One region of the Kocuria sp. CPCC 204721 genome, then DNA from elsewhere that is predicted to be linked to it. Evidence: riboswitches for the same ligand, from Rfam matches in the RefSeq annotation. Region 1 holds a riboswitch; each other region holds the start of a gene.
What was found. A riboswitch is a leader RNA that binds a small molecule or an ion and turns the genes downstream of it on or off. The one in region 1 is predicted to bind thiamine pyrophosphate.
Positions count from the first base shown of each region.

Region 2: another riboswitch for thiamine pyrophosphate. It lies ahead of RF637_RS10015 (bifunctional hydroxymethylpyrimidine kinase/phosphomethylpyrimidine kinase); the one in region 1 lies ahead of RF637_RS00460 (ECF transporter S component).
Region 3: another riboswitch for thiamine pyrophosphate. It lies ahead of RF637_RS04290 (3-oxoacyl-ACP reductase); the one in region 1 lies ahead of RF637_RS00460 (ECF transporter S component).

Region 1 covers NZ_JAVKPO010000001.1:95,753-100,499, forward strand. Annotated here, with positions in the region: gene RF637_RS00435 (Na+/H+ antiporter subunit D) at 1-301, shown strand, start outside; gene RF637_RS00440 (Na+/H+ antiporter subunit E) at 298-936, shown strand; gene RF637_RS00445 (monovalent cation/H+ antiporter complex subunit F) at 933-1,202, shown strand; gene mnhG (monovalent cation/H(+) antiporter subunit G) at 1,199-1,564, shown strand; gene RF637_RS00455 (DUF4235 domain-containing protein) at 1,692-1,964, shown strand; TPP riboswitch at 2,083-2,189, shown strand; gene RF637_RS00460 (ECF transporter S component) at 2,248-2,871, shown strand; gene RF637_RS00465 (ABC transporter ATP-binding protein) at 2,868-4,634, shown strand; gene RF637_RS00470 (energy-coupling factor transporter transmembrane protein EcfT) at 4,631-4,747, shown strand, end outside.
Region 2 covers NZ_JAVKPO010000010.1:61,215-65,961, reverse strand. Annotated here, with positions in the region: gene obgE (GTPase ObgE) at 1-351, opposite strand, end outside; gene rpmA (50S ribosomal protein L27) at 503-757, opposite strand; gene rplU (50S ribosomal protein L21) at 804-1,115, opposite strand; gene RF637_RS10015 (bifunctional hydroxymethylpyrimidine kinase/phosphomethylpyrimidine kinase) at 1,353-2,906, opposite strand; TPP riboswitch at 2,894-2,989, opposite strand; gene RF637_RS10010 (Rne/Rng family ribonuclease) at 3,070-4,747, opposite strand, start outside.
Region 3 covers NZ_JAVKPO010000003.1:48,303-53,049, reverse strand. Annotated here, with positions in the region: partial or broken gene RF637_RS04295 (LLM class flavin-dependent oxidoreductase) at 1-898, opposite strand, end outside; gene RF637_RS04290 (3-oxoacyl-ACP reductase) at 969-1,733, opposite strand; TPP riboswitch at 1,779-1,910, opposite strand; gene nadE (ammonia-dependent NAD(+) synthetase) at 2,040-2,867, opposite strand; gene RF637_RS04280 (enoyl-CoA hydratase) at 3,032-3,814, shown strand; gene RF637_RS04275 (molybdopterin-binding protein) at 3,939-4,340, shown strand; gene modA (molybdate ABC transporter substrate-binding protein) at 4,361-4,747, shown strand, end outside.

The DNA.
Region 1 (4,747 bases):
GTACCCGGACCCCGTGCTGCGCGCCACCACCGCGGAGGGCCGCCGCCCCCGCACGTCCCGCGCGGTGGCGGGCAAGTCCGGCAGCCGCTTCTCCGGCCGGTCCCCCGTGGTGCTGCTGCCCGGGACCATGGTGGGCGCGACCACCGCGCTCGTGGCGGTGGGTGTGGCACTCACGGTCTTCGCCGGGCCGCTGTTCGATCTCGCGGACAACGCGTCCGAGAACCTGATCAATCCGGATCGATACGTCAATGCCGTGCTGGCCCCCGTGGGTCCCGGTGGCGTGAGCGAGGAGGGCCGATGAGTACGTCCCCGATGCAGCGACGCTCCCGGAACTCCTTGCGGGCCGAGCTGCCCCTGATCCTGTGGCTCGTGGTCGTGTGGGGTGCCCTGTGGGGTGACTGGAGCGTGGGCAACCTGGTCTTCGGGTTGATCCTCGCGGTGTTCGTGACCCGCACGCTCACGCTGCCCCCGGTGCGGTTGTCCGGGCGGTTCAACGTCTTGCATTTCGCGCTGTTCGTGGTCACATTCATCTGGCAGGTGGCCCGGGCCAGCATCCACGTGTTCGGTGTCGCGCTCATGCAGGGCCCCAAGGTGCACAACGCGGTGCTGCGAGTGAAGCTGCGGCAGAACAACGACCTGCTCATGACGGCCGTGGGTCACACCATGGCGCTGATCCCGGGCTCGCTCGTGGTGGAGGTGGATCGCGGCAACGGGATCCTGTACTTCCACGTGCTGGACGTCTCCACGCCGGAGGAAGCGGAGTCGTTCCGGGAGTCCGCGCTTAATATCGAGGCGGCGTGGATCAAGATCATGGGCTCCAAGGAGGACCTCGCGACACTGGAGGCCTCGGGTGGCGCGGACGCCTCCGGCGCCGTCGCGTCGCCGACCACCAAGATGAACAAGGCCCTGGACGGCCGTGGGGAGGAGCGGCCATGACCATGTTAGACGTCGCCGTGTGGGTGTGCGGTGCGATTCTCACCGTGGCGGCCGCGGGCACGATCTACCGGCTGGCCAAGGGCCCGTCCCTGTTGGACCGGGTGATCGCCACGGACGTGTTGCTCGCGATCGTGGGTGCGGGTCTCGCCATCGAGATGGTGTACAACCACCACTCCAGCAACATCATCCTGCTCGTGATCATCTCCCTGGTGGGCTTCCTGGGGTCTGTGACGGTCGCGCGCAATGTGGGGTTGGAGCGCTCATGAACTGGCACACCGTCCTGGACGTCATCGCGCTGCTGTGCCTCGTGGGGGGGTCCCTCATGTCCCTGGCCGCGGCGGTGGGTCTGGTGCGCTTCCCCGATCTGCTCTCGCGCATGCACGCCGGCACCAAGCCCCAGGTCCTGGGGTTGCTTTTGCTGCTTACGGCCGTGGCGATCGAGAGCGGCAATCCCGGCATGATCCCGCTGATGATCCTCGCGTGGCTGTTCCAGCTGCTCACGGTGCCCGTGTCCGCGCACATGGTGGGCCGCGCCGCCTACCGCTCCAAGCACCTGAACCAGAAGAACCTCGTGGAGGACGAGCTGCGCGAGGTCGTCGCTCGCGCCGGCGAGGAAGAATCTCGCTGAGGACGTAATTCTCGGTTGGACCGGGTTCCTTCCGCCCCGTCGCGCCCGGCGCTTCGTATGCTGGGCAACGAGCACGACGTCGTCGGCCGCCCGGTGCCGACGGCACCCACAAGACAAGGAGAACCTCATGAACAAGGTAATGGACATTTTCGGCACGGTGGCGTCCCTGGGTGGCGTGGCCCTGGCCAACAAGGGCCTGTCCGCGGTGTGGAAGCAGGTCACGGGCAACGAGCCCCCCGCCAAGAACCCGGACCCGGACGAGGCATGGACCGACATCATCATCTGGGCCGTGATCACCGGTGTGGTGGGCACCGTCATCAAGGTGGGGATCTCCCGCCAGGTGGCCAAGTTCGAGTCCAAGGACTCCGATCCCTCCCGTAGCTCCCAGAGCGAGATCTGAGCCGCGGGTACCGCGCCCCCCGTACGGGTGGGCCGGGGCCGCGTAGGACGCACGTACGACGGCGGGTGGCCGGGCACGCGAGATGCCCGGCCACCCGCCGTCGTGGTCTAGACTGGCGTCTCAACGACAGGGGAGCGCCACCGCGGCGCTGAGAGTGCGCGTGAGCGCAGACCCTCGAACCTGATCCGGCTCGTACCGGCGCTAGGGAGTCGAGTATCTCAAGGACCCGCTCGCAACGGCGGGTGGTGTTCTTCCCCTCCTGGGATCTTCAGGAGGATTCAGCATGACGCAGGTCGGTAACACCCCCACCCGTACACCGCGCGCAAGCGGCAACCGCAGCTCGTCGTGGCGGGTCGTGGACATCGTGGTCACCGCCGTATTGGCCGCGGTGTGCGCCGTGATCTTCTGGATGTGGTCCAACCTCCTGTACCCGGCGGTCTCGGCGGGCACGGTGGCCTACCCGCCGTCCGCGGGGCTCATCGCGGGGGGCTGGCTCGTGGCGGGTACCCTGGGCGCCCTGATCATCCGCAAACCGGGCGCGGCTCTGTTCTGCGAGTTGCTCGCGGCCGTGATCGAGGGCTTCCTGGGAACGCATTTCGGGTGGCTCGTGGTGCTCTCCGGTCTGGTACAGGGCCTCGGTGTGGAGGTCGTGTTCCTCCTGACCCGTTACCGCCGGTTCGGTCCCGTGACCGCGGCGATCGGTGGGGCGGTATCCGGGCTGTTCCTGGGCGTGAGCGAGAACATCATGTACAACTTCGAGTGGGCTCTGGATCAGCAGGTCGTCTATGCGGCGCTGACCACGCTCTCCGGGGCCGTGATCGCAGGGTTGCTCATGTGGGCCGTGATGAGGGCCCTGCAGGCCACGGGTGTCCTCGGAGCACTGGCCTCCGGCGCCGTGCGCCGATGACCGCGGAACCGACCGTGCAGCTCACGGGCGCGCGGGTGGTCCTGGAGGGGTTCGGATGGCATCACCCCGGCCGCGAGACGCCCAGTCTGGTGGACCTGGACCTGATCATCGAGCCCGGTGAACGTGTCCTGCTCCTGGGCCCGTCCGGGGCGGGCAAGTCCACGCTCCTGCAGGCGCTCGCCGGTGTGGACCAGGACCCTGACGGCCGCTCCGCATCGGGCGGGTTGACCGTCGGGGGTGTCGACCCGCGCGACGCCCGCGGCACGGTGGGCTTCATGCATCAGGACCCCGAGACGCAGGTGGTCCTCTCGCGCGTGGGGGACGACGTCGCGTTCGGCCTCGAGAACCTCGCCGTCCCCCGCGAGCGGATCTGGCCGCGCGTGCGGGAAGCGCTCGCGCGCACGGGTCTGGAGCTCCCGCTCGACCACCCCACCACGGCGCTGTCCGGGGGGCAGAAACAACGTCTCGCGCTCGCCGGGACCCTGGCCATGTGCCCGCGGCTGCTGTTGCTGGACGAACCCACGGCGAGCGTGGACCACGAGGGGGCGCAGCAGCTGTGCCGCGCCGTGGCCGATGCGGTGCGCGAGGACGGGGCCACCCTTGTGGTCGTGGAGCACAGGGTGGCCCTGTGGGAACCGGTCGTGGACCGTGTGATCGTGCTGGGCGACGACGGTCGGGTGGCCTTCGACGGCCCCGCGCAGCAGACCCTGCAGGACGCCCGGGACCTGCTGCAGCACCAGGGTACGTGGGTCCCCGGCTGGGTGCCGCGCACTCGCACTCCCGTGCATGCCTCGAATGGCATGAATCCCGCGGTACGGCAGACGGCTGCCTCCGCGGGGCCACACGGCATCACGCCGCCCGCTGTGCCTACGGAGAATGTGCCGGCCGCGTCGTTCGTGAGGGCTTCGGATGTCACGCAGTCTGCGCAGGATACGGGTGGTTTCACCACCGTGCCCGCCGCCGTCGCACCGGGCACCACCTTGTTGAGCGCACGCGATCTTGCCGTGTCCCGGAGCCAACCGGGACGGCGGGCGCTCGCGCGGCGGCGTCGTCGGGCGCTCGCCGCGTGGCGGCGCGGGGAAGCGTACCCGGAGCCGGACGTGCGCACGGGGGCGGCGCCGGCGGCCGAGAACATCACCGTGGACGTCCGCGCGGGGCACGCGCTGGCCGTCACAGGCGTCAACGGCGCGGGGAAGTCCACCCTCGCGCTGACCCTCGCCGGACTGCTGCTGCCCGTGCGCGGCACCGTGTGGGCCACGGACGCCCTCGCGACCGACGCGCCCGCTGATCCCTCCCTGTGGGACGGCGCGGAACTGGTCTCCCGCGTGGGCACCGTGTTCCAGCATCCCGAACACCAGTTCCTGCGCCCCACCGTGCGCGAGGAACTCGAGTTCGGTCCCCGGCAACGACGACGCCGCGTGGGCCGTCGCGATGCGCGCGTCACCGACGCGATGGCGGACGCGGACGACGCCCGGGTGGCCGAGCTGCTGCGACGGCTGCGCCTCGAGGAGCTCGCCGAGGCCAACCCGTTCACCCTGTCCGGCGGGCAGAAGCGGCGGCTGTCCGTGGGCACCGTCCTGGCGGCGTCCCCGCGCGTGCTGATCCTGGACGAACCCACATTCGGTCAGGACGCCCGGACCTGGAAGGAGCTCGTGGACCTGTTGGTCGAGGAGCTGGACGGGGGAACGGCCGTGGTGGTCGTGACCCACGACCGGGATCTGGTCGCGGCCCTGGGTGCGCACGAGCTGAGGCTCGGCTCATGAGCACGGTCGCGAGCGTGCTGCCCGCCGTGGCCCGCACGGGATTGCTCGCCCGGACGAATGCCGTGGTGAAACTGCTCGGGGCTCTCGTGATCACGGCGGTGCTCGTGGTCAGC
Region 2 (4,747 bases), on a different contig from region 1:
CAGCACGAACTCACTGCCCTCACCGAGCAGGTCCGCGAGCACGTTGCCCTGCCGGTCCTTGACCACGGTGCCGTCCGGGACGGACAGCACGAGGTCCTGGCCCTTGAAACCGTGGCGCATGTCCCCCTTGCCGGGCTCACCGTTGGGGGCCTTCTGGTGGGGTGCGTGGTGGAAACCCAACAGCGTGGTGGACTGACCGTCCACACGCAGGATCACCGAACCGCCGTCGCCGCCGTTGCCGCCGTCCGGGCCGCCCAGGGGCTTGAACTTCTCGCGCTTGACGGACACGCAGCCGTGGCCGCCGTTACCGCCCGTGGCGTGCACGATCACTCGATCTACAAAACTGGCCACGCGGCTCCTCGGTGGTAGGGGTCACCTGCTGCGAGCGGGTCGACCGGGGTCTTCTGAAAAGACTAGAGGGTGAGCGCGTGAAGCGCCCACCCTCTAGTGGTCGCCGCCACGGGGTCGTGGCGGCGGGTGGACCCAGGGGTCCGAATGAGAATTACTCGGCGGTCTGAATGTTGACCACGCGGCGACCGCGGCGGGTGCCGAATTCGACGGCGCCAGCGGCCAGGGCGAACAAGGTGTCGTCCTTGCCGCGGCCCACGTTCACGCCCGGGTGGAAGTGCGTGCCGCGCTGGCGGACGATGATCTCGCCGGCGTTAACGGACTGGCCGCCGAAGCGCTTCACACCCAAGTACTGGGCGTTGGAGTCACGGCCGTTGCGAGTGGAGCTCGCACCCTTCTTGTGTGCCATGGTGTGTGCCTACCTTCGTTGGAAACGTATGTGGGGAGCCGGATGCTCAGGCGTCGATGCCGGTGACCTTGACGGTGGTCAGTTCGGCGCGGAAGCCCTGACGCTTCTTGTAACCGGTCTTGTTCTTGTACTTCATGATCGAGATCTTGGGACCGCGCAGGTCCTCGACGATCTCGGCGGTGACCTTGACGTTCGCCAGGGTCTTGGAGTCGGAGGTGACCTTGTCCCCATCGACCAGCAGCAGCGCAGGAAGCTCTACGGTGCTGCCTGCCTCGCCGGCGACGCGGTCAAGGGTCACGAGGTCTCCGATGGAAACCTTCTCCTGGCGGCCGCCTGCGCGGACAATCGCGTACACCACTTGGGAACTCACTTCTCTCGACATCTATGGACTACGTGTGTGGGTCGGGCGTACTCCTGGAGGACTGCGAATGTCGAGACATCACGCCGAGGTGATCCATGACCGACCGCATTCTCCGCGTGGCTATCGCATCGATTCAGGATGTTCGCCCGAGTGTGCCGCAACCTGGTGCGTGAACTGGATATGACACACACCGGCGCTCGGCACCGACACCCCAGCCTACCCGATCACCCGAAGTCATGCCAGTTGCGCCGCGGCGCGCCGCTCGCCCTCCGGCGACGTCGCCGGGGTCGTCTGCGCGAAGAAGGCCAGCTCGAGCGCGCACGCCCGGTGGAACGCGCGGCGCATGTGCTCCCGGGTGGCCGGGTCCGCGTGGGCGGCCTCCCGGTCCACGATCTCGCGCACCGACTCGGTCGCGGTCTGGAAGTCCGGATCGTCGTACGTGCTGAGCCAGTCGGCGAACGGGTGCTGCGGTCCCGCGACGCGGGCACGACGGGTGAGCTCCGCACCCACGTGGGCGTAGAGCCAGTAGCACGGCAGGATCGCGGCGGAGCCCACCGCGAAGCCGTCCTGACCCGTGCGCGCCAGCAGGAAGTCCGCGTAACTGCTCGTGACGTCACTCGGCGGCATGGGCTCCCGGTCCCCGAGCCGGGCGCAATGCAGCGCGGACTCGACCGAGACCACGGAGGCCGACGCCGCGGCGAAGTGTTCGCGCGAACGCTCGTCCGGGGCGGAGGCCGCGAGCAGGGCCAGCGCCCGGGAGTAGTACTGCAGATATTGCATGTCCTGGTCCAGGTACAGCTCGAACTCGCCCGGGTCCAGGGTGCCGTCCCCGAGGCCCCGGATGAACGCCAGGGCAGCAATGCGTTCACGCACCGGGGCGCTCTCCTCCCACAGTTCATCGGTGAACCGGGGGCCCTCGGATTCCGCGGCGGCCGTCATCACGAACGCCGGATCCGTGACGAGGTGCTGGACGTGGTGCATGTGGTGCACGGGACCGTTGCCGTGACCCACGTGCAACTCGTCCGCGCCGCGCAGTGCACCGCGCAACCATGTGCGGGCCGTGCGGATCGCCTCGGGCCAGTCCCCGGTCCGCGCCACGACCGTGGCCACCGCGGAGGACAGCGAGCACCCGGTGCCGTGGGTGTTACGCGTGTGCACCCTGCGACCCTCGAACAACGCGGCGGGTTCGTCCTGACCGGGGAGCAACAGGGCGTCCGGGGTCGTGTCCCCGGCCAAGTGGCCACCCTTCACGAGGACCCGGGTATGGAACGCCGCCGCGACCGCGCGTCCCTGCTCGAGCGCCTCGTCCCAGGTCGCGGCCACGGGGCGCTCGGCCAGCACCGCGAGTTCCGGGAGGTTGGGGGTGATCAGATTCGCGTGGGGCAGCAGCTCCCGCAGGGCCCGTTCGGCGTCCGGACGCAGCAATCGCCCACCGGCCGTGGCGACCATGACGGGGTCGATCACGACCACGGGTGCGCGCCCCACCATGAGCCAGTCCCGGACCGTGTCGATGACCTCCACGGAGCCGAGCATCCCCACCTTGATCGCATCCAGGGTGACGTCCCCGGCGACCGCATCCAGCTGGTCCCGCAGGACCTGGACGGGTGGGGTGTGTACGCTCACGACGCCCCGGGTGTTCTGGGCGACCACTGCGGTGATCACACTCAGCCCGTACCCGCCCAGTGCGGCGATGGATTTCAGGTCCGCGGCGTGACCCGCCCCGCCCGTGGGATCGGTTCCGGCAATCGAGAGGACGCGGGGTATGGCGGTAGAAGGCGTGGTGTCCACGACAATCCCTTCGCTAGTACGAGCTAGATCAGGTTCGACGGGTGTGTTCTCAGCCGCAGTGCGCAGCACCCCGTGTGTGTGTCCCCGATCATGCCACAGGGGCACCCGGAATCCCGGGTGCCCCTGCGGTGCTCGCGTGGCGACGGATCCAGCCGCCGGTCACTCAGTCCTGCTTGCCGGTCATCGTGATGTCCTGAGCCTTGATGCCCACACCCACGATGGTGGGCTGGTCACCGGACGCCGCGGGGGCCACGGCCCCGGCCTCCGCGGTGAAACGGCTGACCTGCCGTTCCTGCGTGTACTCGTGGGTCTCCACGCTCGCGGTTCCGGGCGCGGCCGCCGGCGCCACGGCACGCCGCGACCCACGACGCCGTCGGGCCGGAGCCGCCGGCGCCTCCGCCGGCCGGTTCCCGCCAGCGGACGACGCTGCCCCGGAAGTCTGCTGCTGCGCGGCACTCGTCTGCCCTGCACTGGATTGCGCAGTCCCGGAGTTCGACGGCGCGTGTCCGGCGGCCGACCGCTTCGACACCGCCTCCCGCGGCTGGGACGCGGCGTCCGCATCCTGAACGGCACCCTCGGTCGAGGTTTCGTCCTCGCCCGCATCCGTGAACGCGGCGCTCAGCGAATCCAGGGACAGGGCCTCCTGGGTGCCCTCGCTCCCCCGCTGCTCAGACTGCCCGTGGGGCAGTTCGATGACCTCGCCGTGAATCGTGAGGCTCGCGGACGAGTCCCCACCGGAACGGTCCTCGGACCGGGAATCCCCGCGCGAGTCGTTCCCGGAACCGTCCCGGCCGGAACCGTCGTTCTGCACGGCGTTGTCCTCGCCCTGCTGACCGCGACCGCGGCTGCGCTTGCCGCGGCGCTTGCGGCGACGGCGCCCGCCCTCGGACTCCCCGTGGGAGTTCTCGGACGCGTGCTCCCCGCCCTGCTGACCGCGGGAGGTCTGCTGCTCCTGGGAACCGGTGTCCTCGGCCTGCCCGCCCCCGGACTGCGGTGCGGTGCCCTGGGAAGCATTCCGTGCGGCGTCGTCGGACTCGTCGTGGGAGGAGGCCGCGGCGATGTTCGCCAACGCCGTGCGGGTGGCCTCCACGCGCGCCTGGTCCGGCTCGTCCGAACCGTGGTGCTGGTTGCCGTTCCTGGGCTTGTCCTGCGCACCGTTGTGCTGCTTGTTGCGCGAACGCTTACGCTCGTGTCGAGTGCCGCGCTGGTCGGAGGGAGCCGCGCCGGAGCGGCCCTTCAAGGGGTGGTCGTGGACCACGACGCCGCGGCCCGCGCATTCCTCGCACGGCTCGGAGAAGACCTCGAGCAACCCCGTACCCATGCGCTTGCGCGTCATCTGCACGAGACCCAGGGAGGTCACCTCGGCCACCTGGTGCTTCGTGCGGTCCCGGCCCAGGCACTCCACGAGCCGGCGCAGTACGAGATCGCGGTTGGACTCCAGAACCATGTCGATGAAGTCCACCACGATGATCCCGCCGATATCCCGCAACCGCAGTTGCCGCACGATCTCCTCGGCGGCTTCGAGGTTGTTCTTGGTCACGGTCTCCTCGAGGTTGCCCCCGGAGCCCGTGAACTTGCCGGTGTTGACGTCCACCACGGTCATGGCCTCGGTGCGGTCGATCACGAGCGATCCGCCGGAGGGCAGGAAGACCTTGCGCTCGAGGGCCTTCTGGATCTGCTCCTCCACGCGCATGTGCTCGAAGAGGTCGTCATCGCCGGTCCAGCGCTCGAGGCGGTCCAGCAGGTCGGGCGCCACGTAGGTCACGTAAGCCTCGATGTTGTCCCACGCCTGCTCGCCCTGGACCACCATGGCGGTGAAATCCTCGTTGAAGACGTCCCGC
Region 3 (4,747 bases), on a different contig from region 1:
TCCACAGGGAGTAAACGGTCCACGCTGGCCTGCTTCTCGAGGGCCTCTTCGTGCGTGCGGCCCACGTACGTGACCAGACCGGGCATCACGATCACGGAACCGGGATCACGCCCGGCGCGGGCCACTTCGGCCTTCACCGCCGCGTAGTACTCCTGCGCGGCGGGCAGGTCGTAGGCCACGGCGTAGATCCCCTCTGCAAAGTCGGCCGCGAGTGCCTTGCCGGGCCCGGAGGCACCCGCTTGGAAGAGGACCGGTTCCCCCTGGGGGGGGAGGGCGGAAGCGTGAGGGGTCCATCCACCAGGAAGTGGCGGCCCTCGTGGTCCAGGCGGTGCAGCTTGGAGGGGTCCGCCCACTGGCCCTCGGGGTCCGCGGTGACGGCGTCCTCGTCCCAGCTGGCCCACAGGGCGCGGGCCACCTCCACGAACTCGCGGGCGCGCTCGTAGCGCTCATCCTTGGTCGGCATGGCCCGGTAGCCGTGGTTGCGGGCCTCGGAGTCCCACATGGAGGTCACCACGTTCCACCCCGCTCGCCCGCCCGAGATGTGGTCCAAGGACGCGAGCATCCTGGCCGCGTGGAACGGGGTGAAGAACGTGGTGGACACCGTGCACACCAGGCCGACGCGCTCGGTGGCCCGCGCCATCGCGGACAGCGCTGTCAGGGGTTCCAGGCTCCAGCGGGGCCCGCCGGAGACATCACCCACGCTGTGCCCGTCCGCGAAGAACACCGCGTCGAACAGACCGCGTTCGGCAGTCCGCGCGAGCTCCTCGTAGTAGGCGATGTCCGTGAGGCGGTGCACCGGGGAGCCCGGCGCGCGCCACGCGGCCTGGTGGTGGCCGGCCCCGTAGAGGAAGGCGTTGAGGCGCAGCGTCCGGGCGGGTGTCCCGGGCGGCTGGTTCACCTGGGTGGGACGAGTGGACGCCGCAGGGGCGGCGGACGGGGTCCGCGCGGTGTCGTGCGGGGCGGCCATGTCAGTCCATCACCAGTCCACCGTCGACCACGAGGTTCTGCCCGGTGACGCCGCGGGACCAGTCGGAGGCGAAGAAGAGGGCGGTGTCCGCGAACTCCTCCGGGGTGGTGACCCGACCCAAGGGCGTACCGGCGGCAATGGCGTCGAAGACTTCGGCCGGGGTAGCGGCACTCGCGTCCGTGGTGCGTAGCAGGCCACCGGAGATCATGTTCACGGTGATGCCCAGGGCCCCCAGGTCCTTGGCCGCCGTGCGGGTGAGGGAGAGCAGGGCGGCCTTGGCTGCGGTGTAGTCGTGGTAGGGGACCACGGGGTTCTGGAAGAGATTGGTGCCGATGTTGATGATGCGCCCGTGTCCAAACCGGCGCATCCCCGGGACGACCGCCTGGATCACGTTGAGTCCGCCCACGACCGCGCCGGTGAACTGCTGGGAAAGATCCTCGGCGGCGAGGTTTTCGAGCGAGGGGCGGGCGTCCCCGTTGAAGCTGAAGTCCACCAGCGCGTTGTTCACGGCCACCGTGATGGGCGCACCGAAATGGTCCTGGGCGAGTGCCACCATCTCCTGCACCTGCCCGGCATCGGTCACGTCCGCCCGAACGGCAATGACCTTGTCCTCACCGAGTTCGCGCACCAGTGAGCGGGCGCGGTCCTCGCTCGCGTGGTAGTTCACGACCACCCGGGCGCCTTCGCGGGCGAAGGCTCGGCTGAGGTGTTCACCCAGACCCCGGGCTCCCCCGGTGATCAGGACGATGGTGGTGTCGATCCGCATGCTCACTCCTGTGGCTCACGGCGAAGAACGCGGTGCGCCACCCGTGCGGTGCCACCGTGACATCCCTTCGCCAGTACTAACTGGACAGGTTCGACGGGTGTCATCTCAGCCATTGCCTCCAGGGCTCCCCGGCCCGGTGGGTCGTGGGAACGTGCAGCGGCACCCCGTGTCACTGGGCCCAGTCTAAGCACAGGGGTCCGGACCGGGGTCGCGCACGGCGCAGGCCGTCGGCGGGCATGGCCAATGCGGTTGTCCAGCGCAGTCAGGCCAGGGTCGTCCCCTTGGGTATCGCGCGGGCGGGGAGGATCAGCCCTCCCGCCACCACTCGTCCGCCGGGGTCACCGGGACCGTGCGCTTGTGGCGGGTGCGCAGGAACGTGCTTTCGATCTTGCGGGCCACCTCCTCGGGGACGTCCTTGCCCTCGAGGAAGTCATCGATGTCGTCGTAGCGCAGGCCCAGCTCGTCCTCGTCCGTGCGCCCGGGGTTCTCGTCCAGGAGGTCCGCGGTGGGGACCTTGCCCACGAGTTGCTCGGGGGCCCCCAGGTACGCGAGCACCTGGCGGTTCTGCCGTTTGTTCAGCCCGCTCAGGGGCAGGACGTCCGCGCCGCCGTCGCCGAACTTGGTGAAGAACCCGGTGACCGATTCCGCCGCGTGATCCGTGCCGATCACCAGCAGGTTGTGGTCCCCGCCCACCGCGTACTGCGCCGTCATACGCACGCGGGCCTTGGTGTTACCGCGGGTGAAATCGGTGAGCTGCTCACCGGTCGCGGCACCGTAGGCGGACTCGAAACCGCGGACGGCCGGCGCGACGTCGTACGTGATGACCCGGTCCGGTTGAATGAATTCGAGCGCCGCCTGGGCGTCGGCCTCGTCGTGCTGGATCCCGTGAGGCAGTCGCATGGCCACGAACTCGGCCTTAATCTCGTCCTCGCGCAGTTTCTCGACCGCGAGCTGGGCCAGGCGCCCGGCCAGGGTGGAGTCCAAGCCGCCGCTGATCCCCAGGACGAACCCCGCGGTGTGCGTGGCCTTGAGGTAGTCGCTCAGGAAGTCGACGCGGCGTTGGGCCTCCCGCTCCGGATCGATCTGCGGAGAGACGCCGAGCTCGGCAATGATCTGTGCTTGCAATTCACGCATGCGTCCATGCTAGTGGCCGGTTCCCGCGGGGACAGGGGCCTACCGCCGGCCCGTCCCGTGGCCCGGAGGACGGAGGCCGGCGCTGGGCCCCGGTGCTGGGCCCCGGTGCTGGACCCCCACGCTCGGACCCGCCCCCCCTGGGGGACCTATGAGATGCTGATCACATGAACGAGAACTCCTACGAGACCATTGAAGTCCGCCGCGAGGGACGCGTGGGTGTCATCACCCTGAATCGTCCCAAGGCGCTGAACGCGCTGAACGAACAGACCATGCGGGACGTGGTGGCCGCCGCGACCGAGCTGGACCGTGACTCGGGGATCGGCGCGCTGATCCTCGCAGGTTCGGAGAAGGCCTTCGCGGCCGGTGCTGACATCAAGGAGATGTCCGGCAAGTCCGCGTCCGATATGTACCACGAGGACTTCTTCGCGGGGTGGGATGCTTTCGCCCGGCTGCGCACCCCCAAGATCGCCGCGGTGGCCGGTTACGCGCTCGGCGGTGGGTGCGAGCTCGCGATGATGTGCGATCTGATCCTCGCCGCGGACACTGCAGTGTTCGGTCAGCCCGAGATCGCCCTGGGTGTGATCCCCGGGATGGGCGGCACCCAGCGCCTCACCCGCGCCGTGGGCAAGGCCAAGGCCATGGACATGATCCTCACCGGACGGCAGATGCGCGCCGAGGAAGCCGAGCGTTCCGGTTTGGTCTCCCGCGTGGTCGCAGCGGACGAGCTCATGGACACCGCCCTGGAGGTCGCCGGAAAGATTGCGGAGATGTCCAAGCCCGCGGCCCAGCACGCGGTCGAGACCGTCAATGCCGCGTACGAGTCCGGGTTGTGGGCCGGCGTCCAGCACGAGCGGCGGGTCTTCCACGGGCTGTTCTCCACCGCGGACCAGAAGGAGGGCATGTCGGCGTTCGCGGAGAAGCGTAAGGCGCGGTTCTCCCACGAATGAGCCCTGTAGGGGACGACGACGCCGCGCGGCCCGGTCCGCGCGGCGTCGTCGCGTGTCAGGTCAACACCACGCAAGTGCGGTTCAAACAGGGCCGTGGTTCCGCAGATGCGGATAAACTGCTCCCATGACCCACCTCCGTATCTCCCAGGCCGCGACCTTCGTGGGCGTCAGCGACGACACCGTCCGGCGGTGGATCGAGCAGGGCACGCTCACCGGGCACAAGGATTCCGCAGGGTACGCCGTGGTGGACGGCGCCGAACTCGCGGCATACGCGCGCGATAACGCCGTGAGCCCTCAGGATCCCGCCGGGGTGAACAGTTCGGCGCGCAACCGCCTCGTGGGACTCGTAACCGCCGTGACCTCCGATCCCGTGATGTCCCAGGTGGAGCTGCAGTGCGGCCCGCACCGGATCGTCTCGCTCATGAGCACGGAAGCGGTGCGTGACCTGGGGCTGGAACCGGGGTCCGTGGCCACGGCCGTGGTGAAGTCCACCGCGGTCATCGTCGAGACCGAGGGGCGCAAGTGATGGGGCGCGCGGCGACACGCATGCGCGCCCTGGCTTGCGCGGTGAGCGCGGTGGCGCTCTCCGGATGCGCGGGAGCGTCGGACGGGGGAGGGGACGCGGCGTCGTCGTCCGATCAGGAGACGACCCTGCGGGTGTCCGCGGCGGCCTCGCTGACCCATTCCTTCGACGAGCTCGCGCGCACGTTCGAGGCGGCGCACCCGGGGGTGAAGGTCAGCATGAACTACGGAGGCTCGTCCGGGCTCGTGCAACAGCTGACCGAGGGCGCCCCCGCGGACGTCTTCGCCTCCGCCGATCAGAAGAACATGAAGAAGCTCACGGACGCGGGCCTGGCCGCGGGGGAGCCGAGCGTGTTCGCGACCAATGTGCTCACCCTCGCGGTACCCAAGGACAACCCCGCGGACATCACC